Regions from separate parts of the Psychrobium sp. MM17-31 genome, predicted to be linked through region 2. Evidence: predicted binding sites of a transcription regulator. Region 2 holds the regulator's gene; each other region holds the start of a gene.

Region 1 (7,878 bases), on a different contig from region 2:
CTACATCACCAACGACTTTGGTTTCTATATCAAGGCCAATTACTGTCAGTGATACTATTACGATGGCAGCAAGGGCAGAAGGTACTGCTTTGGTTAACTTAGGCAAGAAGTGAATGATTACCATCGTTAGCGCAACTAAGCCAAGCATGGTGTAGAGCATTTCGCCTTGCATCCATTGCATTACACCGTTTTCATCGGCAACTTTAAATTGTCCTAGCTGAGCTAAGAAAATAACAATCGCCAAGCCGTTTACAAACCCAAGCATTACTGGATGCGGTACCATCCGAATAAACTTACCGAGTTTAAACACCCCAAACAGAAGTTGTAAGATACCCGTGAGCACAACGGCAGCAAAGAGATATTGCACACTGTGTTCGACCACTAACGACACCATTACAACAGCCATAGCGCCAGTTGCACCAGAAATCATGCCCGGACGACCGCCGAAGATAGAAGTGATCAAGCCCACCATAAAGGCGGCATATAGACCAACGATAGGATCAACATTTGCCACAAAGGCAAAGGCAACGGCTTCTGGCACTAGGGCGAGGGCAACCGTGAGGCCCGAGAGTATATCAGCCTTAAGGCTAACTACTTTATTAATGTGTAGCTTGAGCATGATTAGTTTCTTTAGTTTGGGAATGGGTTGTAGGGCAAATGCCTACAAAAAGCGCTAAATTGTAGATTTTTGGTGGAAAAAGTCAACCAAAATCAAGGGCGGGTAAAGGAAGTGTGAACAAAAAATAAAGGCCACCAAAAAGGTAGCCAGTTATTCTAAATTAACCGTAATGGCTAATTTTTAAAGTGCAGTTACATTGAGTGCTTGTGGACCTTTAGGACCGTCTTCTACTTCAAACTGAACTTCTTGACCGTCGGCTAGTGTTTTGAAACCTTCGCCTTGAATTGCTCTAAAGTGAACAAATACATCTGAGCCACCTGAGCGTTCAATAAAGCCAAAGCCTTTCTTTTCATTAAACCACTTAACGCGACCTGTCATTGTAGCCATAATAGCCATTCTCCATTTTATATATTGATTGAATAGGCAACCGCTGCACTATTCAAACTCGCTATTTTATATTGGCTATCAAGTGAACTGCCTAAATAACAAGCATATTGATTCTAGCGCATAATTTTGAAAAGTAAACATCATTCAAAATATCAGCAATTTAAGGCGTAAAACCGCGCTAGAATTGGTATGGATTAGATCAAATCGCTGTGGTGAATTGCCACAAATTTTTCATAAAGTGAGTCTTGTGATTCGACGCGCTCAGGATCAACTTCAATGCAGTCGATAGGGCACACAGCAATACAGGTTGGCTTGTCGTAATGACCTACACACTCGGTGCATAGGTCGGGATCGATCTCATAAATAACCTCACCATAACTAATAGCTTGGTTAGGGCACTCTGGCTCACACATATCGCAGTTAATGCAATTGCTTAAGATCTTAAGTGCCATGATTAGCCTCGAGTGCTCTTGTCTTGCGGTAAATAGCGCATGATCAGAGCGTAGGTTAAATCAATTTCACCATCTACTGGGATTGAAACGATGTGGCCGGAGCCTGGTGCAACATCTGTCTCTTCCCCTTTTTTGTTGCGCATTGATTCGAGGGTAAATACAACGTTACCTTGAGGCGTCATTAGTTCTAGCGTATCACCAACAACGAATTTGTTTTTAACATCAATAATTGCATCACCGTTATCATCGCGTCCCATCACTTCGCCAACAAACTGCGCGCTGTCGGATACTGAGTGACCATAATCGTAGTTTTGGTACTTATCATGAGTGTGGCGACGCAAGAAGCCTTCGGTGTAACCGCGGTGTGCTAGATGATCGAGTTGTGAGCTTAGTGCAGGATCATAAGGCTTGCCAGCAACTGCATCGTCGATGGCGCGGCGATATACCTGCGCTGTTTTTGCACAGTAGTAGAACGACTTGGTACGGCCTTCGATTTTTAGTGAATGAACGCCCATTTTAGTCAAGGGCTCAACCATTTCCACTGCACGTAAATCTTTTGAGTTCATGATATAAGTGCCGTGTTCGTCTTCGAACGCTGGCATGTATTCACCCGGACGATTAGGCTCTTGCAACAAGTAGATATTGTCGGTGGTTTCACCTTCACCCAGCGTTGGCTCAACCACTACAGGCTGCGCTAGCGCTTCAGTCTGTGAATTGTCGTTGTCTTGTGGCGCTGTTGCAACGACATCACCAGTCTCATTTTCTTGTGCATCATGGACACCGTATTTCCAGCGACAGGCGTTGGTGCAAGTCCCTTGATTTGGATCGCGTTTGTTGATGTAACCCGATAATAAGCAGCGACCAGAGTAGGCCATACACAATGCGCCATGGACAAAAACTTCAAGTTCCATGTTTGGTACAGCTTCGCGAATTTCTTTAATCTCATCGACTGATAACTCTCGCGATAAGATGACGCGTTCAATGCCTTGGGTCTCCCAAAACTTCACCGTAGCCCAGTTTACCGCGTTTGCTTGCACTGATAGGTGGATTGGTAACTGCGGGAAAGCTTCACGCACCATCATGATCAAACCGGGATCAGACATTATTAATGCGTCTGGATTTAGATCCACCACGGGTTTTAGATCGCGAATATAAGTTTTGAGTTTGCTGTTATGAGGCGCTATGTTACTAACAACGTAGAATTTTTTGCCAAGTTCATGTGCTTCTTTTATGCCGATTGCTAAGTTTTCTAAATTAAACTCATTGTTGCGCACACGTAGGCTGTAACGCGGTTGACCAGCGTATACAGCATCGGCGCCATAAGCAAAGGCATAACGCATGTTTTTTAAACTGCCAGCTGGGCATAATAATTCAGGAATGAAAGACACTAAAAACGACCTCTTTAATCTCGGGGGCGAATATTTTAGAGAGCAGGCTGTTGCAGTACAACGTAAAGCTAGCATTGTTTATATCAAAATTGATTTAAGTCAATTTTGATAACTTTGCAGGGATAATCCCGCTGAAATAAAAATTCACAAAAAGAGCATAAATATTCATTTTATGGTTGTTTATACTCAGCGATTGAATTATCTTATGCAGCTATAAGATAGATTAACTATTAAGTTAGGTCTAAATTTAAAGATTATCTGTAAAACGACGAGTTGAATAATTCGTCAAATGTGTGAGAGTGAAATGAAATTATCAAACTTAGCAGGCAAAACCGTTGGCGTATGTGTATCTGGTGGACTGGACAGCAAGACAGTGACCAAACGTTTAATGGAAGAGAATATTAACGTTATTTGTTTTTCGGCTGATTTAGCACAGCCAGATGAAGATGATATTCAGAATGTTGCTCGCAAGATGGAGCCGTGTGGCGCAGAAACAGTATTGGTCGATCTTAAGAAAGAGATGGCTGACGCGTGTTTTGCGGCCATTAAAGCCAATGCTACTTATGATGGTGGCTATTGGAATACCACAGGTATTGCTCGTGCGGTAACCGTGCAAGGTTTGGTAAAAGCGATGAAATCGCGCGGCGTTAACATTCTAGCCCATGGTGCGACTGGACGTGGTAATGACCAGATGCGTTTTGAGCGCTACACTCGCTCGCTAGCGCCTGAAATGGAAGTATATGCACCATGGCGTGATGCCGATTTACTCGAACAATTCCCTGGTCGTAGTGAAATGGCGGATTACTTGGCGACGTTCGATATTCCAGCTGTGGTTGGTATGAAAAAGAAATATTCAACTGATGCCAACCTTGCTGGTTTGTCTCATGAAGCAGAAGATTTAGAAAGCCTAGAAACGTCGATGCTCATTGTTGAGCCAACCATGGGCGTATGGCCGCAAGATGCGCCTGATGCGGTTGAAGAAGTGACTATCGATTATGTAGCTGGCGAAGCCGTGGCCTTTAATGGCGAAAAACTAAATCCATTCGATATGATGACCAAGGCCAATGAAGTGGGGGGCCGCAATGGCGTTGGCATGTCCAATGCGTTGGAAAACAGAATTATTGGTACCAAGAGTCGCGGAGTATATGAAGCGCCGGGCATGGAGCTATTAAGCCAAGGGCTACAAAATATCTTACAAGCGACTTTAGACAGACGCGCGACTGCGCTGTATGAGAGCTTAAGTAAGGTGATTAGTGATCAGTTCTACGATGGTCGTGGTTTTGATGTAGCCACTAAAGCGGCAGTCCAAGGTATTGAAACGCTGACTGCTAGCGCAACCGGGACTGTGAAACTTGGCTTGTACAAAGGTAATGTATTCTTCTTGTCGATGGGCGATATTGCAGCCTCACTTTACAACGAAGAAGATAGCTCAATGGAAGCAAGTGATGGTTTAAATCCTGAAAGCTCTCAAGGGTATGCCGATATTTTATCTGTTGAAGCATGTGCTTTAGCAAAAGCTGGTCAGTTCGAAGGAGATAGTTAATCCAGCTTTATTTTTATTCAGATGAGACCTTTGGCCGCTATTTATAGCGGCTTTTTTTGTGGCGTTAGCGTAAACTGGCTGGACAGTCTAGAGGTATAAAAATATGAACCGCAAAAAGAAAATCAAATCGATTCTTGAAAAGAAACAAAAGAAAAAGAACGGCAAGTTAGCCCACAACAATAAACCCAAGTATATTTCGAAAGCGGAGCGCGCCAAGCTAGAAGCGCTGCAAGCTCAAGAAAATGATGATGGTGCTATACAAACTGAAGCTATTACACCATCTGTAGAATCACAGTCGCCTGAAGAATCTTAGTCTTCCGAAGAAGTTAAGCCGTCTCTATAAAATTTTTAACCTTCGTTATTAGTGCATTGGGAAATTGACGGTAATCGAGATACGGCGTCAGTAATAGAAGCTGTTCATTAGCATTTTTCGCTGATTTTACTTGGTATTCTTCATCGATATTGCACCATTTTCGATGGCCTAACTCGAATGATTCGGCGTGGTTTTTGCCGCATAAATATTCAATTTTACTCGCGTTTCCCAGTTGTGTTGTAAAGTTAAGATAAACTTCATTTACAAGCCTTTGGTCGCGAAATTGCTGCCAATTGTCACTATCATCACATAACTTGGCGATGATAACGAAAATTTTCCGCCAATGATTACCGTTAATATCGACGATTTCTGCTACGTCGTAGCCTAGCTCACCGACAATTGGCACGTTTGGTAAATTAAAACAAAACTTACTACTGGGATTACCTAAGCCGATAATTTGTTGATGGTTATTGGTCAATATTTGATTCATTCTGTGATTTAACCTAATACGTAAAAATACGTAGCATTTGATCTAAATTAGGAGTATATATTAGTAAAGCTGTAATATTGAGCTGTAACGCTGCATCAATACTTTATGACACATGAATTCAATGCAGTATTTTTATAAAATTGGAAATGGAAGCGAAGATTTATGTCTACTGCCAATGCATTACGTACCATCTTAATCGAAAAACTCAAAAGCGATGCTTTAGTTCTACCAACCTTACCAAAAATTGCCATGAAAGTTCGAGAAGCTGTGGCAGATCCAGATACTAACCTCAATGATATTGCGGCGATTATTGCACAAGATGCAGCATTGTCTGCACGCTTAATTCGCATTGCAAATACGGCGCATTACAGCCGCGCTGTTCGCGTTGAAAATCTTCAAGCTGCGGTAACTCGTATTGGCATGCGCCAAATTAAAAACATTGTGATGGCACTGGCGATGGAGCAGTTATTTGTTTCTAACAATGAGTTAATTGCCACTTACCTTGCTAAAACGTGGAAACGCTCTACTGAAGTGGCTGCTTATGCGATGGCATTGTTTGCAGTGCACAAAGAAGAGAACAAGCACACATCGCTACAAGTTGATACCTTGTCACTTGCTGCGCTGCTACACAACATTGGTACTTTGCCAATTTTAACGGAAGCCGATGGCTACCCAGATGTATTCGCAGAGCCTGAATTTTTAGAGCGTGCAATTAGCGATCTTCACAATCACATTGGTTTATCAATCGTTAAGGCATGGAACTTTAGTGATGATATGGCAGAGTCTGTGCGCTACTACTCAAGCAGCGACTATCAGACTGATGAAATTAGCTACTTAGATTTCGTGCGCTTTGCTGTGTTATGTCAGGCGAACGAGGCAAACTTAGCTGGCGCAAGCGATGCCATGGCATCATTTGTTGAGAAAGGATTGATTGATTCAGTAGACGATCTTTCAAGTGATACTTTCACTGATGAACTAGCGGCGGCACGTGCAACCTTTGCATAATCCCGCAATTAGTTATACGAAAACGGCGCTTTGATAGCGCCGTTTTTTTATTGTCTTCTATTTCTTAAGAAGTATTAGCGGTTATTGTCTCGCCTGACGCACATTACTTGGCGCCGTTTCGAAGTTTGAACGAAACGGGTTAATGTCCAATCCTCCGCGACGGGTATAACGGGCGTAGACAGTGAGTTTTTCGCAGTGACACAGCTCGCTTAAGTCGCTAAAGATACGCTCGACACACTGCTCGTGAAACTCGTTGTGTTGGCGAAATGAAATCAGATAGCGCAAAAGGGCTTCGGGATTTATTCTCGGCCCCTGATAATTGATCTCCACTGTGCCCCAATCTGGTTGGTTGGTGATCAAGCAGTTTGATTTGAGCAGGTTTGAGTGCAGTGATTCACTGACAATGTCATCTGAAGTTGAATCGTTTAAATAATCACGTGAGAATTCAAAGTCGGTAATTTCAATATCGAGCTCATCAATGCATTCTCCTTTCGGGCCGACGATTTGCTGTGCAGGAAAGTCTTTAGCGAGGATGATTTCAACCTTGACGTCACCTTGCGCACAAGCGCTTAAATCTGTCTCAAGTTGCTTTACTACTTCGATTTCATCAGCAAATTTATGCTGGTTGTAGCTGTTTAGATAGAGTTTAAATGACTTAGACTCTACTAAGTTAACGCTATCAAATGGCACGCTAAAACTCGCCATCGCTACTACTGGCTTACCTTTGTTATTGAGCCAAGACAGTTCATAACCCGTCCAAATATCAACGCCAGTAAATGGTAGGCTGTCGCCGAGGCTTAAACCATCGCGATTTAACGAACGCGGCACACCTTGTAACAGTTTTGCGTCGAAGCTGTTATCATACTGCGTCTCTTTGCCTAGGCTAAGAGATTGAAGTTCTGGGGCGTTTTCATAGTGAGACGATGGCTCAGTCATAAAGGTTTCCAACGATTAAGAGAATTGAATGAATCACACTGCACATGCACTTGCGGATTTTGCTGGCGATTATAGCAAAGCCTGTGAAAATGAAACGCAAAAATTACCACAGGTTGTTTTTGATGAGAGTTGGCGCTCGCCCTGTGAAATTACGGGTAGTGAAGACGGTGACAAAATCAGCTGGCAACAAGTGAGCCAAACGTCTGAGTTTGATTTTTCTGATATTGAATCTGCGTTAGAGCTATCGTTGCATGAATCAGTCAAAGCCTTTTATGGTAGCTATTTAGGGGCGAGTTTGTATGGCAGCTTCGGTGATAAACAATACGAATTAATTCAGTGTTGGAACGAAGAAGATATTAAGCGCCTATGTGAAAATATCATTGGTCATATTTTGATGCAGCGAAAGCTAAAGCAATCACATACTGTGTTCATAGGTAGCGTCATTAATAGCCATCTTATGGTTTGTGTCGACAATGAAAGTGGCGCTGTGGTGCTAGAAGTTCCTGGGGATGATAACCGCATCGAATTAGCGCCGTCCTTGGCAGAATTTCTGAAGGCATTAACGCCATTAGCAACGCCTGATGAAGAGTTAGCTTATCAAGCCCCTGTCGATATTAAACCTGGACTCATGCCGCGCCTAAAAGAAGTGATGCGCAGTCTTTTAGGGCGTCAAAAATAAAAGCGTGAGTGGGCTTAATTGTAATCCCACGACAAGTTTGATACTAAGCGACAATCGTCACATTTA
Region 2 (7,878 bases):
GTTGGCTTCCACCTTGGGCGGCAGCGATTGGAATGTCCCTAAGCTCTATTATCGTCGTGGTGAATTCACTGCGATTATTAAAGGTAAAATAATGAACATTATTCTGCTCCTTATTCCCGTTGCTATTGGCGTGGTTATTCTTGCCTGTTATCTGTTTATTTGGGCAGTAAAAACAGACCAATTTGAAGATTTGGATCGTCAAGGCTCCAACATCCTGTTTGATGACGATGTAAAATCGGGCAAAGATAAGCCACCGCAATAGCAAGGAATTGAGTTTGGCTAACTATGATTTTTGGGCTGCACTTGTCGTTGGGTTATTAAGTGCAGGCCATTGTTTTGGCATGTGTGGTGGCGTAGTAGGCGCTTTCTCGTCCAACATCCCTCTACACCATCGCGTGAGTAAAGCACATCGTATTCAATACGTGCTCAGCTACAACATCGGTCGTATAGCCAGCTATACGCTAGCAGGCGCGTTCATCGGTTACTCGGTGAGCTTCTTCGCGTTAAAATCATCATCGGTTCTCTATTGGCTACAATTTGTCGCTGGCCTGATGCTCGTCCTGATCGGGTTATATTTACTTGGCGTCGGTAATGCGGTGCGTAAGACTGAGCTCATCGGCAAACATTTATGGCCGCGTATCGCGCCATTTGCCAATAAATTTATTCCTTTTAAATCTCCCCTTTCAGCAATGCCATTCGGTTTAGTATGGGGCTGGTTACCTTGCGGACTGGTTTATAGCACGCTGACATGGTCTGCAGCATCTGGCTCAGCACTAAATGGCGCCTTGATCATGTTAGGCTTTGGTCTAGGTACACTACCGGCAATGATCTCAATGGGTTTTTTCTCTGAACAGCTCAAGAAGCTGTTAAATAATAAGGTAATCAGAATCTTATGTGCCTTGGTAATTCTTGGCTACGGCTTAGTGATGATGAGTAAAACCTTGATCCCTTTTATAATTTGATCTCGCTCAACCTTCTTTTAGATGATAACATTACGCAAATTAATCCTAAATGTTTACGAAAGGTGTGTAAATGAGCAGTAGTTCATGTTCAGGTGTTGGTAGCATTCATTGTCAAAGCTGCAGTATGTCTGACTTGTGTATTCCTTTTTCATTAAATGAAACGGAAATGGATCAACTCGACAATATCATCGAGCGCAAAAAGCCAATACAAAAAGGCCAAATCATTTGTAGCGCTGGTGACAAGCTAAATTCGATTTTCGCTATTCGCTCTGGCAGTTTTAAGAGTTACACCCTAAGTAGCGACGGTAACGAGCAAGTTGTTTCCTTTAACCTTGCTGGCGATATCATCGGTTTTGATAGTATCGGTCGCGGTGTCCACCAAAGTTTTGCCATCGCCCTTGAAACTGCGATGGTTTGTGAAATCCCGTTTGATACAGTAGAACAATTGTCTGGTCGTATGCCTCGCCTGCGCCAACAAATGATGCGCTTGATGAGTGATGAAATTCTCAATGATCAAGCTATGTTAATGCTGCTAAGTCAACGCAATGCGGAAGAACGATTAGCCACCTTTATTAGCTCCTTAGGTGAACGTTTTGGTGAGCGCGGATTTTCTTCGAAGGAATTCCGTTTGACAATGACACGTGGCGACATCGGGAATTACTTGGGTTTAACGGTTGAAACGATTTCTCGATTATTAGGTCGCTTTAAGCGAGATAAGATTATCGAAGTGACGGGAAAATATGTCACTATTCTCGACAAAGATGCATTAGATACAGTCGCAGGCGTCGTTAAAGACTAATTCTAGTCGTCAATTACCCTAATTATTGAAAGCCGATGATTTATCGGCTTTTTTTTGATCTAAATTCGCTTGGGGTTCGACTAAAGTTGGCATACTATAGAAATAGTTAACAGCGAAAGAGACTTAAATTATGATGGAATACAAGAATATATTGGTAATGGTTGATCCAACTAAAGAGGAGCAACCTAGCCTAAAACGCGCTGTATTTCTCGCCCGTAGTTATGGCGCAAAAATCTCAGTGATTTTATGTGTTTATGATTTATCTTATGAAATGACATCCATGTTGTCGCAGGAAGAGCGCGATTCAATGCGTAAAGTCGTGCTTAGCCAACACGAGCAATGGCTAAACGAAGTCATAGCCGACTACAGTGACGTAGCAATGGAAACAACTGTTGCATGGCACAACCGCCCTTTCGAAGCTGCCATAAAACAAGTGTTAGCCAATAAACACGACCTTTTAGTTAAAACAACTCATCGTCATGACAAGCTAAAATCAGTCATATTTACACCGACCGATTGGCATTTGTTACGTAAATCGCCTTGCGACGTGTTACTAGTAAAAGATCACGATTGGCCAGTCGATGGCACCATAGCCACCGCAGTTAATTCTGTTAGCGAAGATAGTGACCATATCAATCTTAATGCTAAGGTACTGCAACATGCGGTCGATATGTCGAAAGTGATCAATGCCAACGTTAAAGTCATTAACGCGTATCCTGGCACACCAGTAAATATCGCCATAGAGATCCCAGAGTTTAATAGCAGCGAATACAACGATAGCGTTAAAGCGCATCACGATGAAAAAACTAAGGCACTTGCCGCCGATTTCGGGATTGACGCAACTGACTGTATCGTCGAAGAAGGCCTCGCTGAAGACGTGATACCCCGCATCTCAACAGAGCTTGACGCAGAGCTGGTGATTATCGGCACCATCGGTCGTACTGGTTTTTCAGCGGCATTTATCGGCAACACCGCGGAACATGTTATCGATGGCATTAACTGTGATCTACTTGCCGTGAAACCAGACGGCTTTGAATGCCCAGTGGACGAAGATTAGCCTACGTTCAATATTTTAGAAAAAGGTCGCATTTGCCCAGCGTGCTGAGCTAGCTTTAGCAGCGCGTTTGGGTATAATGCGGCCTTTCTTTTTAGCAATTGTTTTACTATGTCTGATCAAATCACTTCCCAGCAAGCGGCTGATGAAAAAGCGCTTAAAAAACTCGATAAAAAACTTAGCCGCAATGTCGGCAAGGCCATTAGTGATTTCAACATGATTGAAGACGGCGACAAAATCATGGTGTGTTTGTCTGGTGGTAAAGACAGTTACGCAATGCTAGACATCTTATTAGCGTTAAAAAAACGTGCCCCCATCCACTTTGACGTTGTCGCAGTAAACCTTGATCAAAAGCAGCCTGGCTTTCCTGAAGAGGTTCTACCTAACTATTTAGATAGCATTGGCGTCGATTATAAAATTGTTGAAGAAGATACCTATTCAATTGTGATGGACAAAATCGAACCGGGTAAAACAACCTGTTCGCTTTGTTCTCGCATGCGCCGCGGCATTTTGTATCGCACAGCCACCGAACTTGGCGCAACAAAAATAGCACTAGGCCATCATCGAGATGACATGCTAGAGACCTTGATGCTCAACATGTTCTACTCAGGTAAACTAAAATCTATGCCACCAAAACTTGGTAGTGATGATGGTAAGCACATTATTATCCGCCCGTTAGCATACTGCGTAGAAAGTGATATCGAAAAGTTTGCGAGCTTAAAGCAGTTCCCAATCATTCCATGTAATCTTTGTGGCTCACAAGAAAACCTACAACGACAAGCAGTTAAAGCCATGCTTAACGACTGGAGCGAGCGATTTCCTGGCCGAATCGAGTCGATGTTCACCGCGATGCAAAACGTAGTGCCGTCGCATTTAGCCGACCACCAGCTTTTTGATTTCAAAAATATTGAGGCAGGTGACATGATTGATGGCGGTGATACCGCTTTTGATCAAGAAGTAAAACCGCAACCACTAGAAAAAGACAACGCAGTACAGATTGTCGAACTCTAATGAATTTCTAATCGGTATGTGAAAACAAAAAATCGCTGAACACCAGCGCTTTTTTTATAGAAAACTCTTTAACTTTATATTGCGCCTTACTTCGCGAGGACAGGAGTCACGCTAATTAGTTTGCCGTTGAAGTAAATCTTGGCGTCCTCCGCCAAGGTTTCAATGACATTAGTTGTAAGAGAGACGTCGTTGCCCTGTTCATTCACTAATACGTTCTCTCCTTGGGTTATTTTCAAACTCACTGCCTTATCAAAACTCAAGGACAATGCAGCAACCTCAGGCATGAAATAGCGACCAGGCCAGCCAGCTAACGTACTGTACAAGTCTTTAAATTGTCCAAGCCAAGACTTGACGTTTTTCGCTGTAACATCTTCTAATTCGAACTCTGCGACACTAATTTTCATCGAAAGATGACAAGTTATCTCTGACTTAGTTTTAAAACGTATCGCAGCGTGATCTTGTTTCAAAGATTTATCAAGTGGTAATAACAGTGCGCCATGCTTATCTGTTAGTACTTGGTATTGTTTTTCACCATCCCCTAAATAGACAGCGTCGGTAGGACAAACCGCGTCTTTGCCAGTTTGTTTTAATACAAAGTTGAGTTTAAGCTGAGAAAACTCCGATTTCTTCGACGTTTTTAAACTTTTGTATAAACCAGCATAGGTAAACGCAGTTTCTTTAAGATCTTGACTAGAATTCTTAGTTTGCTGCGCATTGCTAATCGGCGAGAAAGCAAATAATAAAGCAACACTGGTTGCAGCAAGTGTTTTACACATCATAAATAAGCCTTGTTGTGACGTAACATCTGAAGTAGTTCGAATACATATTCTTCACCGCGCTCTGAGTAGCTCGTCAGGCCAGGTGCAAGTTTAGCCGCGGTCACTGCCTCGTTGTTTTGGCGCAATACACCTCGAACGTCTCGCAAGTGACGATAAGCAGGATGGGTATTTAGATTATTAAGGTAACTAGCGATAGATTCATCGACGCTCTTAAACACTTTGACTTCGTGATTAGCATCTTCATTGCGCGCGCTTGGCACCAAGCCACAACCTTTGCTAAAACACCACTGGCCGAAGAAGTTGAGGCCCAAACGTGCAAATCTCGATGTGCCCCAGCCTGACTCGTTGGCTGCTTGCACCATTACCAATTCGTTAGGGATGACATCGACTCGATGTAACAGCTTTTCGATAGTTTGCAGCGAAAAATCTTCATCACTTAGTTTGTAACGATGCAAAATATCTTCAAAGCGATCGGGTATCTGCATGTCGTTGGCGAAGCCTGCTTTGAGATCTAACAAATATTGACGGTCTAACGCTATGGCACGATTGGCGTTAACAATGCCGGGGCGAATAAAGTTAAAAAACGCCCTCTTCTTCTCTTTGACGTCTGTCATCGCCGAAAATGCTGGAATGACATCTTTAGTCGGCAACGGCTGCTTGCCGACAATAACAGGATCTTTAGTCGTAAACTGACGGTTAAAGGTCGACTTTAATAACACAATCGCCAACACTAGCAATGTTAGTGCTACGACAAATTTTGCAACAAAACCAAATCTCATCGACAACTCCTTATAGAAATCACGACACTGCTAGGTGCCTTCGCCATTACTCTTTATCGAAAAAGTGGCAATACAAAATGCCCTTCGCATTGACATAGAAAGGTATCGTCAAAATCAATGCGATGCCGAACGTAAAAAACGATGCAATGATTAGAATGAATAGAAAAGTGTACATTTGAAGTACGAGGCCTGCGTGCTCATAACACTTTTTCATGCTCTGCTTTACTGCTTCTAACATCGGTAAACGATAGTCCACCATCAAAGGCTGAGCCATTGAGATCATCGCGAGAAGAAATAGCCCGGGTAAAATTAACAGCGCCATGCCGATTTGCACGAAGATAAACGATATGATGGCCAATATAATAATTTTTGGTGCATCAGGTAGAATCTTAAAAATATCAGAAGTATTAAGCGTCAGGCCTCGTGATGCTTTAACGCCCATCAGCATAAAGCCTATCTCTATTGGTGTTAGCAAAACACTAACCAAAGTCACCATATTAGCTTTGTGTTGCAGCGCTTCGAGTGCGGCGGGATCTGTTAAATCAATATCGCCAATATAAGTGTTGGCTGCATAGGTTGCGATGACGATAATCGCGACAATAAGCGGTAGAAACGCTATAAAGTTTGATTTAGTTTGCTTGAATGCTTGGCTGAAGATTTCAGACAGTTTGATGGTCGATTGTTGGCTCATAGTGGCAAAAAGTAAAAACACAATGGCGCTATTATAAAGGTAAAGTGTTGTTTATAAAATCATTCAGGTCATATTTATGCTCCGGACGTCAAAAACCTGTTACAATTTATCGATAACACTAAACAGGATGATTAGTTATCCTTAAACTCAGTGTATATCGTTTCAATACGCGTGCGCGGTTGAAGAATACTCATTAGTTTTAATCATTTGGAATCAATTTATGTCAGATAAACCCAATCTGTTTGTCAGAATTATCCGCGGAATTTGGTGGGCAATTAACAACACCCGTAAACTTCTCCTCAATCTTATCTTCTTCGGTATATTAATCGCTGTCATCGCGGCGTCAGGAAGTGATAACGTTATCCAGCCTCCAAAAGGCGCTGCACTGGTGGTTAATATCAGCGGCGCTTTAGTTGAACAAAAACAACCAACAGACCCTTTTGATGAAATTGCTCGCGATGCCTATGGCCAATCAAAAGAAAACGAAACCTTAGTAAGTGATGTTATCAAAGCTATCGAGCAAGCTAAAAATGATGATCAAATCAAAATGCTTGTCTTGAGTAACGGCGGCATGAGCTGGGGTTCATTAGCTAAGCTTCAAGAAATTGGCGCCGCTATTAATGATTTTAAGACCAGTGAAAAACCAGTTTACGCCGTCGGTGGTGGTTATTCACAAGCGCAGTATTACTTAGCCAGCTACGCTGACAAAATCTTTATGAACCACGAAGGCAATGTGTCTTTAGACGGCTATTCACGCTATCGCATGTATCACAAAGGCCTTTTAGATAAGCTAAAAATCAATTCTCATATCTTTCGCGTAGGTACCTATAAGTCGGCGTTGGAGCCTTATCTTCGCAATGACATGTCACCAGCTGCGAAGACTGCCAATATGGCTTGGTTAGATGACTTATGGGGCGCTTATGTGCAAGATGTTGCTCGTGAACGTGCAATGACGCCTGAACAAGTAGACATGCCGATCGATCAGTTTTTATTAGCACTTGATGAGGCCCAGGGTGATTTAGCAAAAGCTGCGTTAAATATCGGCTTAGTAGACGTGATTGATTCAGATCTCAACATCACAAAGGCGCTAGTCGATGTTGTAGGTGCTTCTAAAAACAAAATGTCTTACAACAAGATCACTATGGATGATTACCTAACTTATCGCGAGACAATGCCTACATCATACGAGCCAGCGACTGAGCGAAATATCGCGGTAATCGTTGCTAAAGGCACTATCTTAAACGGTAATCAGCCAACAGGTACTATCGGCGGTGTTAGTACTTCGAAGCTACTGAAAAAAGCGCGCTTAGATGACAAAATTAAAGCGGTTGTTCTGCGCATCGATTCAGGTGGCGGCAGTGCTTATGCTTCTGAGCAAATTCGCACTGAAGTATTGGCACTCCAAGCCGCTGGCAAACCAGTGGTAGCCTCGCTTGGCAGCGTAGCAGCATCAGGCGGCTATTGGATCGCAGCAAGCAGCGATAAAATCATCGCCCAACCAACAACCATTACTGGTTCAATTGGTATCTTTGGCATGATCAACACCTTTGAAAATACCCTCGCAGAAGTTGGCGTATTTACCGATGGCGTAGCAACAAAAGAACTCGCTGGATTATCAGTGACTCGTGATTTACCACAGGTTTTTAAAGATATGATGCAATTACATATCGAGCATGGTTATCGCCAGTTCTTATCCCTTGTTGCAAATTCACGTAACATGACGGTAGAGCAAGTAGATCAAATCGCCCAAGGTCGTGTATGGTCAGGTCAAAAAGCCTTTGAATTTGGTTTAGTTGACCAGCT
Region 3 (7,878 bases), on a different contig from region 2:
TTCGCATATCCATTCCATGAAGATCAAAGATAATCAAAGAGTTACTAATCACTAAAGTAAGTTATTGATTCATAAATTAGTTACTCAATACCAGTAAATCGTTTAATTTTTAAAATTACCCTTTCGCCAATTCCAATTCACAATCCTCACCACTATAATCAATGGGTATTTTGATATTGCACCTTTGACTTGTTCGGCAATATCTAGGAACTATTTTGATAATTTTTGGAGTGACAAATGGCAGCGTTTGGTACAGTTTTTATGCCTGAAATGGCGATTTCTAATTTCGATGGTGAAAAGTGGACCGATAGCCAAATTGTCCCTAGTGACAGCCTAACCTTCCACCCTGGTGCTCATGTACTTCATTACGCCAGTACCTGTTTTGAAGGTTTAAAAGCATTCCGTCACGAAGACGGCTCTATTAAGTTATTCCGCATGGATAAAAACGTTGCCCGTTTTGCCCAAAGCAGTGACTTATTATCGCTACCGTCTTTAGACGAAGCAGCAACAACGCAAATGATCAAAGACATCGTTGCTAAATTTGCTGATCAAGTACCAGAGCCACCGGGTTCAATGTACATTCGCCCGACACACGTAGGTACAGAAGCTGCTATTGGTAAAGCGGCAGCGCCTTCGCTAACATCAGTGCAATATGTATTGTTATCGCCAGTTGGCGACTACTTCACAGCAGGTGCAGGCACATTACGCTTACTACTAGACGAAACAGGCATGCGCTGTGCGCCTCACAACGGTATGATCAAAAGTGGCGGTAACTACGCCAGTGCTCTACGTCCAATCATGCAAGCGCGTGAAGAAGTAAAAGCAGACCAAGTACTTTTCTGTCCAAACGGCGATGTTCAAGAGACTGGCGCGGCAAACTTCCTATTAATCGATGGTAATGAAATCATCACTAAGGCATTAGATGAGAGTTTCCTACACGGCGTGACTCGCGATTCAATTCTAACGCTTGCCCGCGATCGTGGCATGGATGTTCAAGAGCGTGAACTAACAGTCACTGAGCTATTAGAGCGTGCAGCTAAACCAGGTTGTGAAGCAGCATTATCAGGTACAGCGGCGGTATTAGCGCCAGTTGGCACCTTGATTCACAATGGTAAAGAATACAAAGTTGGCGACGGTAACGAAGGCCCAACAACCAAAGCACTTCGCAAAGCCATGAATGACATTCAATGGGGTCTTGCTGAAGACAAACACAACTGGTTAGTTAGTCTATAAAACTAATCATTTGGGGCGCTATCCTTTTATTAGCGCCCCACTATTTTCCTCTCTTCTTTTTCTATTCTCTAAACCACATTTTCCGATAAATAATCAATCAGATACTTTATCTTTGGCGACAGCTGTCGATTGTGAGGATATACTGCCCACACACTTTCATTGGGAATTTTCACATTCTCTAACACCGGCACTAGCTCACCAGTGTCTATATAGTTGCTGAGGTAATATTCCGGTAGCTGCACAATGCCAATTCCCTTTAGTGCTGCATCAACCAATGCTTGGCCGCTATTAAATCTCAATTGTCCATTTACCTTTAAATTAACGATTTTCTCTTTGTGATAAAACCGCCAATAATCAGCAGAACCTAGCAAACAATTGTGTCGCTTTAGTTCGTCCATGGTATGAGGTGTGCCATGACGCGCTAAATAATCAGGTGAGGCACAAACAAAACTTTGCCGTGTAGCCAATTGCTTGGCCATTAAGGTGGAGTCTTCCAATTTTCCAATGCGAATGGCGAGATCGTAATAACCGTCATTCATATCCACTCGTTGATTCGATAAATCGGCACGAATACTGATTTCGGGATACAGCAGAGAAAAATCATTAATAAGTGGCAAAATGACTTTCTCACCGAACGTCACAGGTGCTGTTAAATTAATATGCCCTTGTGGCTTTGTTTGCAGCGATGTTAGCTCCATTTGTGCTTGGTGCAAGGCATCTAATATTTGTCGACACTGCTGATAAAAACTAGCGCCTTCTTGAGTTAAGGACACTTTACGGGTTGTGCGATAAAACAGCTTAACCTGTAAGCGTTTTTCTAGCGCCGATACTTGGCGGCTCACCTGTGCTGTTGAAATGGCAATGCGTTGCGCCGCTTTAGTAAAGCTCTCGGTTTCCGCAACTGCGACAAACTCGGTAATACCTTCCCACTCCATTATTACACCTCAGTAAAAGTATTTTTCATTTCACGATATTATCATCACACAGGAAATATATATAATGAATCTATTACTAGATAGCGCCACATAATCAAGAAGGCGCTACCAAAAGAGGAATAGAAAAATGTCAGATCAATTTATCAAATCAAAAGCCGCCATTGCGTGGGGCCCAAAACAACCACTAAGCATTGAAGAAGTGGATGTAATGCTGCCTAAAAAAGGTGAAGTATTAGTTAAGATTCTAGCCTCAGGCGTTTGTCACACCGATGCATTCACGCTTTCTGGTGAAGATCCTGAAGGTATTTTCCCTTGTATTCTAGGTCACGAAGGCGGCGGTATTGTCGAGCAAGTTGGCGAAGGTGTTACCGATGTAAAAGTTGGCGATCACGTTATCCCGCTTTACACCCCAGAGTGTGGTGAGTGTAAATTCTGTACCTCAGGAAAAACCAACCTGTGTCAAAAGATCCGCGAAACACAAGGTAAAGGCTTAATGCCTGACGGCACAACCCGCTTCTACAAAGACGGCGAGCCAATTTACCATTACATGGGCTGTTCAACATTCTCTGAATACACGGTATTACCAGAAATATCACTCGCTAAAGTTAACCCACAAGCACCGTTAGAAGAAGTGTGTTTACTAGGCTGTGGTGTAACAACTGGTATGGGCGCAGTTATGAACACAGCCAAGGTTGAAGAAGGCGACACCGTTGCTATCTTTGGTTTAGGCGGCATTGGTTTATCAGCAGTTATTGGTGCCACCATGGCTAAGGCGTCACGCATTATCGCCATCGACATTAACGAAGGTAAATTCGAGTTAGCTAAAAAGCTAGGCGCAACAGATGTTGTAAATCCAAAAGACTTCGATAAGCCAATCCAAGAAGTTATCGTGGAAATGACCGACGGCGGCGTAGACTACTCATTCGAGTGTGTTGGTAACGTAAACCTAATGCGTTCTGCCTTAGAGTGTTGTCACAAAGGTTGGGGCGAATCAGTCATTATTGGTGTTGCAGGCGCAGGCCAAGAAATCTCGACCCGTCCATTCCAGCTAGTAACGGGTCGCGTTTGGAAAGGTTCAGCCTTTGGTGGCGTAAAAGGTCGTAGTGAATTACCTGATTACGTAGAACGCTACATGCAAGGCGAGTTTAAACTCGATGACTTTATTACTCACACCATGCCATTAGAAGACATTAACGAGTCATTCGATCTAATGCACAAAGGTAAAAGCATCCGCACCGTTATTCACTTTGATAAGTAAATACACTTAGCTTATCTATAGGCGCTCTAGCATCAGTTAGGGCGCTCTCCCTACCCTCAAAAATTTCTGTGAAACATTATGACTATAGTAAACCTCGCTGTTAACAAGGTGTCTGATGGCTGGCACAAACAATATAGCCATCGTTCAACAACACTCAACTGCGATATGCGGTTTACCGTTTTCTTACCGCCGCAGGCAACTAATGATAATAAAGTACCTGTGTTGTATTGGCTGTCGGGTTTAACCTGCACCGACGAGAACTTTATGCAAAAAGCCGGAGCTTTTCGAAAAGCCGCTGAATTAGGTATCGCTATCGTCGCACCAGACACTAGCCCACGCGGTGAAGATGTTGCGAATGATGATGCTTACGATCTAGGTCAAGGCGCTGGCTTTTATGTCAATGCCACCCAATCGCCGTGGGATTCAAATTATAAAATGTATGACTACATCGTCGACGAATTGCCAAAGCTCATCGAAGCAACGTTTCCTGTTAGTGACGTTCGCGCTATTTCTGGGCACTCAATGGGTGGCCATGGCGCTTTGACTATTGGTTTAAAGAACTCGCAACGCTATCGCAGTATTTCGGCGTTTAGTCCAATTACGAATCCAACTAATTGTCCGTGGGGACAAAAAGCCTTTACTGCCTATCTAGGTGATAACAAAAGCGCGTGGCAAGAACACGACAGCTGTTATTTACTTGCTCAGGTAACGACACAATTGCCTATCAGAGTCGATCAAGGGCTGGCAGATGAGTTCTTAGAGCAGCAACTATTGCCAAAAAATTTAGAGCAGGTCGCAAAAAATGCCAATTACCCATTACAAATTAACTATCACGATGGCTTTGATCACAGCTACTACTTCATTAGCAGCTTTATCGAACAACACCTCGAATTCCACAATCGCTACCTGCGATAGTTCCAGATTTTTCTGCAAAAAATAGTAAAGCGAATCAACAATTGATTCAGGTCAAAGAATGCCGCGCCACTGCGGCATTTTTATTGATTTGAATCAAATGTTTAATTCTCATCAAGCGCATAATTCTAGCCATCAGATAACACAGCAAAGATTACAAAGTCTTTTGGAGATAACTCATGAAAAAAACTCTAATTAACATCGCGATGATGGCAGCACTAGCAACTACTTCTTCAGTTGCAATGGCAAACAAAGCTGGCGATATGATCCTTCGCGTTGGTGCAGTAAACGTACAACCTAACAGCGACAAAGCAACTGTTTACGCTGGCGGTAACAAAGTAGATTTAGGCGCTGGTGCATTAACAGCTTCTGTAGAAAGCGATACTCAACTAGGTCTAAACTTCGTTTACTTCGCAACAGACAAAGTAGCAGTAGAAGTTTTAGCAGCAACTCCATTTACTCATGACTTAAAAGTACACAGTGGCGACGCAACTTTAGACTTAGGTGAAACTACTCACCTTCCGCCAACAGTAAGTGCGCTTTACTACCTAAACGCACCTAGCGACAAATTCCAACCATACGTTGGCCTAGGTATTAACTACACTGTATTCTTCGAAGAAGAGTTCGCACCAGGTGTAACTGGCGCAGATTCAGTTGGCGGCTTAAACCTAACTGATCTAAAACTTAAAAACTCTTGGGGCCTAAGTGCACAAGTTGGTTTCGACTACCACCTAAACGAAAAATGGTTAGTTAACGCTTCAGCACGTTACATCGACATCGATACTACTGCTTCTTTCAAAGCAATCGATGGCTCTGTACCAGGCAAAGTTGAAGTATCAGTTGACCCAATGGTTTACATGGTATCTGTTGGTTACAAATTCTAATTCAGAATTCAACCACTCTACATAAATAAATGATTTGCTCAGGGCGCTTATTCACAGCGCCCTTTTTTTACATTCCTGTGACTATTCCCCCCCTCAAAAATCCTTAAATTGTTTAAAATCAATTAAAATGTAAATTACTCTCATTAACACTTGATCTAACAAATGATAAGAATTATCATTTGCGCGTTTTTTAACACTTGGTAATAAATAGCATACTTTTAAAAATCTCATAATCATTTTTAAAAGCATGTTAACTCATTAATTTTTAAGGAATAGCGCAAATGAATTTGAAAGAAGTTTCAAAAATCAGCTTAGCAGTTGTTTTAGGCCTTGGCTTAGCAGCTTGTAGCGGTGATGACGGTAAAGATGGTACCAATGGTACAAACGGTGTTGATGGTAAAGACGGTACTAATGGTCACACAACATTCGTAGCACGTGACGACGTAATCAAAACCAATGCAAACATCGCATACGCTTCTTACTCAGATTCATTAATTACTGCGGTAGCATTAAAAGAATCAATCGACATGCTAGTTGCAAACCCAACTGCAGAGAACTTCACTGCAGCTAAGCAAGCGTGGTTAGATGCTCGCGAACCTTACGGCCAAACTGAAGTTTACCGCTTCCGTGAAGGTCCAATCGACTTTGAAAACGAAGACGGTACTACAGGTCCTGAAGGCGCAATCAACGCATGGCCACTAGGTGAAGCACTTATCGATTACATCTCTACGTCACCAGCAGTTAACGGTAACGCATTCCAAGAAGATGAAACAAAAGCAATCAGCAGCAACATCATTGCTGACGCGACAAACTACCCTAACATCGATAAAGCTACAGTAACTGGTTTATTCGAGACTAACGAAGACGAGCGTAACGTAACTACTGGTTACCACGCCATCGAATTCCTACTTTGGGGTCAAGACTTGAACCTTCCAACGAACCCAAACCAAGCAGTACGTGACGCAACTGCTGGTCAACGTCCATTAACAGACTTCAACGTTTCTGGCGGTTGTACTTCAGGTGTTGGCAACGCTATGGCAGACAGTGTTTGTGAGCGTCGTGGTAAATACCTACAAGTTGCTGCTGACATTCTAATTGACGATTTAACAACTGTTGTTGACGCGTGGGAACCAGTTGCTGGCGCGCACTACAAAAAATTCGTTGCTGGCGGTGACGCTTCTCTAGCATTAATTTTAGAAGGCATGGGTCGTCTAAGCTACGGTGAGTTAGCGGGTGAGCGTATTAACGTTGCACTAATCAACAACTCACAAGAAGACGAGCACTCTTGTTTCTCTGATAACACACACCGTGATATCTACCTAAACGCTAAAGGTGTTCAAAACTCTTTCAACGCTTCTTACACTCGTGTAAACGGCGAAGAAATCACAGGTGCGTCTATCTACGATTTACTAATCACTGAAGGCAACCCAGAGCTAGCAAACAAACTACGCGCTTCTCTTGAAGCGACAATGGCGGCAGCAGCAGTTATCGATACTAAAGCGAAAACAGGTATGCCATTCGATCTTCTAATCCAAGAAGGCATCGACCAAGAAAACGTTATTGCGGTAATCAAAGCCTTAGTTGCTCAAACAGATGACATCGAAGAAGCGATTAAAGCACTTAACGTAACAACTAATGACCTACGTCAAGATACTGAAGAGAAAATCTAGCGACAATGTTAACCATTATCGTTACCATAATCGGTAATGATTAACGAGTTGTTATGAAATGGAAGGGTTCACACTGTGAACCCTTTTGTCGTATCTAATCACGGACGAAATATCTATTTATCTCGCGATAAATAACCACCTCCCCAGAGGTCTGATGGACTTAGCGACAATTTTGTCACAGCAGCTCTTTTATACTAAATACGAATTAAAAGCGATTACCGTATCACTTAAATTAGCAACGTATTTAAACCATTTGGTTAGCAGATTAGTAATGAGCGAAAGCATCACGCTCAATGTAGGAAAACAGCAATGAACAAACTGAGTATTATCACAGCCTCAATCACATTAGCCTTAACACTGTCTGCCTGTGGTGGCGGTGGTAGCTCATCTAGTCCGACACCTACTCCAACACCAACGCCTACGCCGACTCCTACACCAGTTCCAACAGTGGATCACAGCGGCTTAACACCGCTAACGAGCGAGGCACCAGTGGCAGGCGAACATCTTACTGGTGGGCAAATTACGACCACAGTACACACTCACGATGCCTTTAGTCAGCGACCAACGCCAGTTAAACAAGACTTCCAAGCGGACGGTTTCTTTACCTCAGGCGATCACTTATTTAGAACACCTCACGAAGGTCGTGGTCCTGTTATCAATGCCGGCAGCTGTCAAGGTTGTCACATCAACGACGGTAAAGGCGTAGTGCCAGCATCACCTGATGAACCAATGAAAAGCATGTTCCTCAAAATCAGTGATGCACAAGGTAATCCTGATCCAATTTACGGCGACCAGCTGCAAACCTTCGCGCTACAAGAAGAAAATAATGACGATGGCGCCTTAATCTTATCAAAGCACGCTGGCTCAATTAATGGCGACAAGCTCTACGGCGAAGCTTATGCCTTTGTTGAATATGAAACTATTACAGGTCAATACGCCGACGGCACCAGCTATGAATTGCGCAAACCAACTTACAAAGTAAAAGA
Region 4 (7,878 bases), on a different contig from region 2:
CAATCGCGTACTGTGGATCTAGTGAACCCGGATGATACAAATCTAAATCCGGAATATCTGTCGCCATAAGTTCGGCATCAGCCAAGCCATTATAGGGATCTTCAGAAGTGTGTTTAGCAATAGAAATCGCTGCAGAAACTGCACTTTCAATCGCGCTTTCGCTTAGATCTGAGGTTGAACTACTGCCTTTGCGGTGACCGCAATAAACGCTGATGCCCAAGGCACCATCGTGGTTAAATTCAATAGTTTCAACTTCACGCGAACGAGTCGATACACTCAAGCCTGTTTGCTTACTCATCGATACTTCAGCACTGGTTGCACCGTGTTTTTTCGCTGAATCTAAGGCTTTAGCCACCGATTCTTTTACTCGCGCTAATTCATCAAAAATATCGTCGTTAGCTGCCACAGAGTTCTTCCTTCAAATAATTTTGCGACATCTTAGCACGCTTCACGTTCTCGCTGGATACTGGATCTGAAATTAATGATACAATACGCGCAATTGACTTTATTATTTCGAGAACACACATGAGCAAAGCGAAAAAAGCCCCCATCGATTTAAACGATGAACAAGACGATTGGGTGAGCCGCAGCGAGCTAAAACGCCAAGCCGATGATCTACACGCCCTAGGTCGCACCATTATGGATTTAGCAGATAGTCAGCGTGCAATGATCCCAATGAATGACGAACTACGTGCTGCCGTCGAACTAGCAAACCGCATTCGCAACAAAAAGGAAGGCTTTCGTCGTCAAATGCAATTCGTTGCTAAAATGCTGCGCAACAGCGATGTCGACGAGATTAGAGAGTCACTAACTCAATTTGATAAACGCGATAAACGCGCCGATGTTGAATCTAAAAAGTTAGAAAAACAGCGCGATCGCCTGATCAAAATGGGTGATGTTGCTATTAACGATTTTCTAGAAAATCATCCGCAAGCTGACCGCCAAAAACTGCGTCAATTGGTGCGCCAGGCAGCAAAAGAAGTGAAAAAAGAAAAACTGGCTAAAGGATATAAAGAACTCTTCAAATACATAAAAGAATGTAAAACGTTGTAATTACCTAATCCAGCCACCCTAACGCCGCTAAATCTAGCGGCGTTTTAGTCACTAACACCCCATTCTTGTCGGCATAAATATAATCGCCCGCATCAATATCAACACCACCAATGTGAATAGCAACACCGATATCCCCTAGTCCTCGCTTATCGGTTTTCAAAGGATGCGCCGCCAATGCCTGCACCCCAAGTTTTATTTGTGCAATCGCGTTTACATCGCGAATACAGCCATTAATGATAATGCCACGCCAACCGTTTTTCGCAGCTTTCTCAGCCAGCATATCACCCAGCATGGCGCGATTTAACGAGCCGCCACCGTCCACTACCAGCACCTTTCCTCGGCCATCGCTGGCAGCCAGCTCACGAACCTTCGAGTTATCTTCAAAAGCCTTCAAGGTGACCACTTCCCCATAGAAGGTTTCTATTGCGCCATAGGACTGGAACATTGGTTTTATGATTTTTACGTGCTCTGGGTATTGGTCGCAAATCTCTGGTAATAAATCCAACATGCTTTTTCCTTATTCAGTTAACTCAACCATCTTAAAACAACGAAATTTACAAGGCATATCACGAGCCTAAATACTCATTATTTTTTATTTGAAAAAGCAGTTAACAATCTGATTTAGATCAACTAAATTTTGCCCAATCGGCGTAATTTGAAGTTATAGAAATTAATCAGGAAGGACGTCAAAATGACTATTGAAAACCATCACTTACACAACGAATTCCCAGAGTTTCACGACCAGATCCGCGAGCTAAAAATGAATAATCGTCACTTTAGTAAATTGTTCGATGAATACCATCATTTAGATCGCGATGTGCGCCGCATTGAAGACGCTGTAGAGGTTTCATCTGACGAGCATTTGGAAAACTTAAAGCTACGTCGCCTGCACTTAAAAGACGAGCTTTTCACCATGCTTAGAAAGGCGTAATAGCCTACAAATTATCGTGAAGGCACCCGCCTGTGCCTTCACGACCCTAACACCTTTATTCGCATTACTGCTTAGGTTTCCATCCTGGGCCAAAAAACATATAACCAAACATTTGAAATAGTGATGTCGCTTTGCGGCAATCTCTTAAGATTCTGCCCCATTCAAACAAAGCAATTTTAATTGGGTTTTTACTCTCACACGGAATAGTTAAACCATACTTTACCGCCTCCTCTTCTTTGGCAAAAGTGCCAAACATTCGGTCAAATATAATTAACACACCACCGTAATTTTTATTGATGTATTGACGATTAGAAGCGTGGTGCACTCGATGATGCGATGGCGTATTTAGCACCCACTCTAACGGACCAAGCGTTTTAATTAATTCAGTATGCAAGAACACTTGATAAAACAAACTCGCCGCCAATGTAAATGCAATCATCAGCGGGTGAAAGCCAATTAAAGCGAGTGGTGCGAAAACCAAAATACTGCCAGAAATCAGCCCCGTTGCGCCTAAGCGCGCCGACACCGATAGATTCATTGTCGCTGCCGAATGATGAACGCTATGCGTTGCCCACATCCAGCGAACCTCATGCGCCCAGCGATGATGCCAATAATAAGCAAATTCAAATAACACGAAAAATACAACGGCGATACCCAAGCTATTAATTTCTATTGTGGCTAATCGAAACTGATAAACCCAAAACAAAACCGCTGCCGCTACGCCGTACGTCAACAAATCAATCACGCGCTTTAAAATGCCAACGCCAAAATTGCTCACGCTATCGGTCCATGGATAAGATTTTCTTTGTACTAATGTAATCCACGCTGCTTCCAGTAAAGTACACACTAGTAGCAACAGTAAGAATAAAAAATTTGAATAGTCCATAGGCCCCCACGCTCTTGTTTAATCGCCAAATTGCGAATAGGGGCATTATAAAAACTGGACTGTAAACAAGATCATTATCAATGATAAGAAATGTAAAGTTCAGTGGTATTCACAAACTAAATCTCTAATGCGGCACCTTTGTGTGGCAAAGAAATCACCACCATTAAACCATGGGGCGTGTGATTAACAGCAGATATATTTCCACCATGCAACTCGACGGCTCTTCGAGCAATAGACAAACCAACACCACTGCCTCGATTTGAGCTAGTCACTTGATAAAATGGGGTAAACAAATGCTCTAAACTCTCAATCGGAACACCAGGACCTTTATCGACAATAGATATCTCTATCGTATTGCGGCTATGAGTGATCGAGAGTGATATTCTTTGATCCGCTGGAGAAAATTTCAGCGCATTGCGAACAATATTCTCAATCGCACTACCGATAAGTTTAGGATCCACATCGAGTAGTAATCTCTCGGGGCCTGATACATCAATTCTTTCTATCTCACAGGCAGCTTCAATTTCTGCGCCCTCACAAATAACATCGATAAGTTCTCGCAAATCGGTGCGTTGCACATTGAGTTTTTGCGTTGTATCTATACGTGAAAAAGACAGAATGTCGCCAATTAATGCATCTAATTTTTCAAGCTCTTGCTCTATTCTAACTAAATCTACCGCGTGCTTATCCGACTGTTGACTTGCAATAGAGATCATTGCTTGTAAGCGAGCAAGGGGCGATCTCAATTCATGAGAGACATCGCGCATTAACCGCTGCTGTGATGATATCAATAGCTCAATTTTTTCGGTCATCGCATCAAAATCTTGCGCCAAAAGCGCTATGTCGTCACGCCGGTTCTCTACAGTATTAGCAATTCTAATATCGAGATTTCCCTCAGCCACTTGTACACTAGCTTGGCGCAATACACGCAACGGCGCCACAATATAACGGGCCAATCGCCAAGTCACCAATGCACTAACCAGTATCATGACACTCCACAACACGATGCGAATTTTAGGTTGAAAAATCATTCTCACCAGCGGATATGGCGCCTTGTGACCAATAACTGTGAATCCTTGTGATGTTCGAGAAATACCAACCATTCTAAAATCGTCTAATGCAGAACTAGCAACTTGGTTATTATTTAAATGAGACAAAATAAACCTCGGTAACTCACGCTGCAACACATCTTGTCCAGAAGGCAATAACACATAAATCTGCATCATTTGCTCCATGTCGAGCACATGCCTAGCCAACAGCCTATCTACCGTTATCTGCACCGGTAAATCAGACATGCTTTCAATATCATTAACGACTTTTTCAACAAGCGCTGACTCAAAGTCTGTGGGCGGTGCAAACCATCCTGTGTGCTGGAATAACTTACCAGTAAGTACCGTTGTGACGGCAGTAATAGGCAAAATAATCCAAATAGAAAAGAAAATGCGTAAAAAGAATTGTTTCATTAGTCACTCACATAGAGATAACCACGGCCACGCACGGTTTTAATACGTTGTTGTCCTGAGGCCAAAGGACCTAGTTTCTTGCGCAGATTGCCAACGTGCACATCAACACTGCGATCAAAGAAAGTTATCGGCCGATCTAAGGCGTGTTGCGCAATATCATTTTTTTCAACCACCTGCCCTGCTTGCTGAATCAAGATTTCCAATACCAAAAACTCAGCACCTGTTAAGCCAATTAACTCATCATTAATAGTGACGGTTTGCGAGCTAGACATGAGACATAAATCGCCAACACACAAACCACTACTTTTAGTTGATTCACTTGAGGTATTACTGATTGAAGAGCGCCGATGAAGTGCTTTTATTCGCGCGCTAAGCTCTCTTAAATTACAAGGTTTAGGCAAATAGTCATCGGCGCCAATCTCCAAGCCAATCACGCGATCGATGTGATCTCCTCGTGCGGTAAGCATTAAAACAGGAGTCAGTTTTTGGAGACGAATTTGTTTAAGGGCATCAAAGCCATTGAGCTTTGGCATACCGACATCCAAGATAATAACGTCGAAATCTTGGGTGGTTGCTAGTTCTACACCAAGTAAACTATCGAAGCAGAAATTAACATCAAATCCACCGTCATTGATTAGATATTCTTTGACGAGTTTTCCTAGCTCAATATCGTCGTCCACCATCAGGATCTTGATGTTATCGGCAGTCATCGTTCTATCTCCCTCAAACTATCGGTTTAAGATTCGGCTGCGCATTTCTTTCTTGCGCTCTTCTTGCAATGACTGAAACGTTTCCATTTGCTGTGCCGTTAAATGCTTAGCTAACGCTTTACTTGTAACTTCACGCTCAGCAGTCATGTCTTTTGCTAACTTACGCAACTGACTAAAACCAAGCTTAGCACGATTGTCTTTATTGGCTTCATCGAGATTGATATCGTATTTGGCTAGCACCTTTTTAGTGCGGTCGGCGCTCTCAATGAGTATCGGAGTAATAATATCGACCTGCTGCGGTGTTAATTGTAAACGCTCTTTTACCTTTTCAAATCGCTGCTGGAAATCGGCATTCTCACCAGCGTACACATGTGTCCAACAAGCGAAAAATAACGCTACTAATACAATGAATTTTTTCATATTAAATTTTCTCTCTAAATAATTTCAAAGAGAATTGTATCTCGCCTAAATTTCCGCCGTAGTAAAGAAATGTAAAGCTAAGCTGATTAGACAGGCTGATGTGCTTGTTTTTCTGCAGCCTTCTCATACTCTTTATCTAACAACTCTTGCAACTCGCCAATACGGCGCTCTTTTTCTTCAGACGATAATGTTTCATCTTTTGCTACCTCTTCCATCATAGCTTCGATCTCTTTGATCTTTTCCTTATCTACACCTAACCGCCCTTCAATAATCGAAGCCATGGCGTCTTTAAAAAGTGTTTCTTGAGAAGTTGGCTTATCACTACTCTGCGATACTTTTGAAATTCCTCGGGCTTGAGGGGCTAATTGGTCATAGGTGTTTGCTTCAACGCTATTATGTTTATGTCCACCCTGTACTTGTTGAGATAAGGTGACTTTATCATCAGCTACACGCAACTGCGGCTCGGCAACTTGCGGTTGTGATGATAACTGCTCAGTTGCTCTAAGCTGCTCTTGCTGTGCAACCTGATATTGGCGATTGAGATTTAAAATGGAGAAATTCATTGTTATCCCTAACTAAAACACTAATTAGCTTGCACATAGCAATGGTTAAGCCAATATATTTTAATACTTACCTTTCAACACCTTAGCTTAAATAGATAAAAATTAGAGGCTAAAACTAGCCACAATAGAGGTAACAATTATTGCCAGCGGCAACCTAGAAATGTACTAATTTACAACTTGTTACCTTTAATGTTGTAGCTTGCTCAATTGTTTGCGTAGAATGGCTATCGCCGCAAATATTTTGCCCATAATAATTGATAAAAAATCAAGGAATATCCCGTGAAATTAACTACTCTTTCGCTGGCACTTATGCTCAGCATTGGCGCTTCTTCGCCAGCTTTGGCGGCTGATGCCAAAAAATCTAAGTCTGATAAGAAAGACACCTCGCTAGCCTCAATGATCAAAGAAAAAGAAGAAACGAAAGGCTTATTCAATTTCTACCAAGATAAGAAGTCAGGTGAAATGTTGATGGTGTTAAACGACGATCAACTAGACACACCAATTCTTCACTTTGCCCACACTGTTGACGGTTTACTCGATGCAGGACATTTTCGCGGTGGCTATCGCGGCGTTAAGATTATTGAATTTCGTCGCTACTTCAACCGCATCGATATTATCACCAAAACACCGCGTTTCTTATTTGATGAAAACAATCCAATTAGCCGCGCGAAAGATGCCAATATTAGTGAAGCAGTTTTAGCTTCATTGCCGATTAAAAAAGAAGAAGATGGCAAAATCCTTCTTAACGTTAACAAGCTATTTTTAGGTGAGTCACTACACCGCGTTTCACCATGGCCAAGCTCTGGTAAAGCGGCAGCCAAACGCTTTAGCGTTGGTAAACTAGACAGCAAAAAATCACGTTTCTTAGACAAACGTGCTTTCGACGACAACGTTGATTTAGTTATTGATTACGTATTTAGTAATCCAAACCCACGCGTAGGTGGTTCTCGCGCCGTTTCTGATCCACGTTCAACGTCGGTTAAAGTTCAGCACTCTTTCGTTAAATTGCCAGAGAGCGACTTCAAACCGCGTTACGACGATGCGCGCGTTGGTTACTTCACGCATCAATACGATGAAATGACATCAACCAAGTGGGCACCTTATAAAGATGTTATCAAGCGTTGGAATCTTGTGAAAAAAGATCCAAGTGCTGAATTGTCAGAGCCAGTAGAGCCAATAGTTTGGTGGATTGAAAATACCACCCCATTAGAATGGCGCGACACTATTAAAGAGGCAGTTCTTAGCTGGAACAGCTCGTTTGAAAAAGCAGGCTTTAAAAACGCTATCGTTGTAAAAATTCAGCCAGATGACGCCGAATGGAGCGCAGGTGATATCAACTACAACGTATTGCGTTGGACTTCATCGCCAAATCCTCCGTTTGGTGGCTACGGCCCATCGCTTGCCAATCCATTAACAGGTGAAATGCTCGGTGCAGACATCATGCTTGAGTATGTATTCATGAAAAATCGCTGGATCTACGACAGCTTATACAGCCAAGGCGCTGCGAGCTTAAGTGTTGCAGGTCACGATGTTGAAAAAGAAGGCCTGCACTGTAGCTCAGGTCACTTATTACAGCAAAGCATGATTATGGCTAACACCATCACTGATACTAATTCAGTTGAAGGTAAACAGTTGCTTGACGAAGGTTTACGTTGGTTAATTCTTCACGAAGTTGGTCATACACTAGGCTTAAACCACAACATGAAAGCATCTATCTTGTGGAATGAAAAAGATATTCACGACATCAATAAAACCCAAGGTATCCTAGCTGGCTCAGTAATGGATTACACTGCGGTAAACGTTGCGCCTAAAGGTATGAGTCAAGGTAACTTCTTCCAAACTAAACCAGGTC

What was found. The regulator FNR, encoded in region 2, switches genes on or off when oxygen is low (the NO sensors DNR and NnrR bind a similar motif). The targets are predictions, from matches to a motif close to TTGATCTAGATCAA.
Region 1: yegQ (tRNA 5-hydroxyuridine modification protein YegQ) is a predicted target of FNR. The motif match lies at 2,936-2,949, and genes of this name have one in related genera.
Region 3: MHM98_RS03905 (OmpW family outer membrane protein) is a predicted target of FNR. The motif match lies at 4,383-4,396, and genes of this name have one in related genera.
Region 4: MHM98_RS14030 (DUF465 domain-containing protein) is a predicted target of FNR. The motif match lies at 1,670-1,683, and genes of this name have one in related genera.

What each region holds. Positions count from the first base shown of each region.
Region 1 covers NZ_JAKRGA010000001.1:236,327-244,204, reverse strand. Annotated here, with positions in the region: gene MHM98_RS01000 (SulP family inorganic anion transporter) at 1-619, opposite strand, end outside; gene MHM98_RS00995 (cold shock domain-containing protein) at 800-1,006, opposite strand; gene MHM98_RS00990 (YfhL family 4Fe-4S dicluster ferredoxin) at 1,201-1,458, opposite strand; gene yegQ (tRNA 5-hydroxyuridine modification protein YegQ) at 1,461-2,846, opposite strand; gene argG (argininosuccinate synthase) at 3,151-4,389, shown strand; gene MHM98_RS00975 (DUF2986 domain-containing protein) at 4,493-4,702, shown strand; gene MHM98_RS00970 (hypothetical protein) at 4,716-5,192, opposite strand; gene MHM98_RS00965 (HDOD domain-containing protein) at 5,355-6,197, shown strand; gene queF (NADPH-dependent 7-cyano-7-deazaguanine reductase QueF) at 6,279-7,133, opposite strand; gene syd (SecY-interacting protein) at 7,162-7,812, shown strand; gene MHM98_RS00950 (Zn-ribbon-containing protein) at 7,827-7,878, opposite strand, start outside.
Region 2 covers NZ_JAKRGA010000003.1:138,291-146,168, reverse strand. Annotated here, with positions in the region: gene MHM98_RS09525 (heavy metal translocating P-type ATPase) at 1-92, shown strand, start outside; gene ccoS (cbb3-type cytochrome oxidase assembly protein CcoS) at 92-262, shown strand; gene MHM98_RS09515 (sulfite exporter TauE/SafE family protein) at 276-962, shown strand; gene fnr (fumarate/nitrate reduction transcriptional regulator Fnr) at 1,033-1,761, shown strand; gene uspE (universal stress protein UspE) at 1,892-2,818, shown strand; gene ttcA (tRNA 2-thiocytidine(32) synthetase TtcA) at 2,927-3,826, shown strand; gene MHM98_RS09495 (DUF2987 domain-containing protein) at 3,913-4,605, opposite strand; gene MHM98_RS09490 (glucosaminidase domain-containing protein) at 4,602-5,384, opposite strand; gene MHM98_RS09485 (hypothetical protein) at 5,431-6,096, opposite strand; gene sppA (signal peptide peptidase SppA) at 6,296-7,878, shown strand, end outside.
Region 3 covers NZ_JAKRGA010000001.1:888,903-896,780, forward strand. Annotated here, with positions in the region: gene MHM98_RS03885 (branched-chain amino acid aminotransferase) at 238-1,233, shown strand; gene MHM98_RS03890 (LysR family transcriptional regulator) at 1,302-2,168, opposite strand; gene MHM98_RS03895 (S-(hydroxymethyl)glutathione dehydrogenase/class III alcohol dehydrogenase) at 2,296-3,426, shown strand; gene fghA (S-formylglutathione hydrolase) at 3,505-4,341, shown strand; gene MHM98_RS03905 (OmpW family outer membrane protein) at 4,518-5,222, shown strand; gene MHM98_RS03910 (imelysin family protein) at 5,504-6,892, shown strand; gene MHM98_RS03915 (di-heme oxidoredictase family protein) at 7,202-7,878, shown strand, end outside.
Region 4 covers NZ_JAKRGA010000004.1:293,525-301,402, reverse strand. Annotated here, with positions in the region: gene pmbA (metalloprotease PmbA) at 1-406, opposite strand, end outside; gene yjgA (ribosome biogenesis factor YjgA) at 526-1,053, shown strand; gene MHM98_RS14035 (putative 4-hydroxy-4-methyl-2-oxoglutarate aldolase) at 1,058-1,561, opposite strand; gene MHM98_RS14030 (DUF465 domain-containing protein) at 1,745-1,984, shown strand; gene MHM98_RS14025 (sterol desaturase family protein) at 2,049-2,762, opposite strand; gene MHM98_RS14020 (ATP-binding protein) at 2,987-4,333, opposite strand; gene MHM98_RS14015 (response regulator transcription factor) at 4,333-5,043, opposite strand; gene MHM98_RS14010 (hypothetical protein) at 5,062-5,463, opposite strand; gene MHM98_RS14005 (hypothetical protein) at 5,550-6,026, opposite strand; gene MHM98_RS14000 (zinc-dependent metalloprotease) at 6,306-7,878, shown strand, end outside.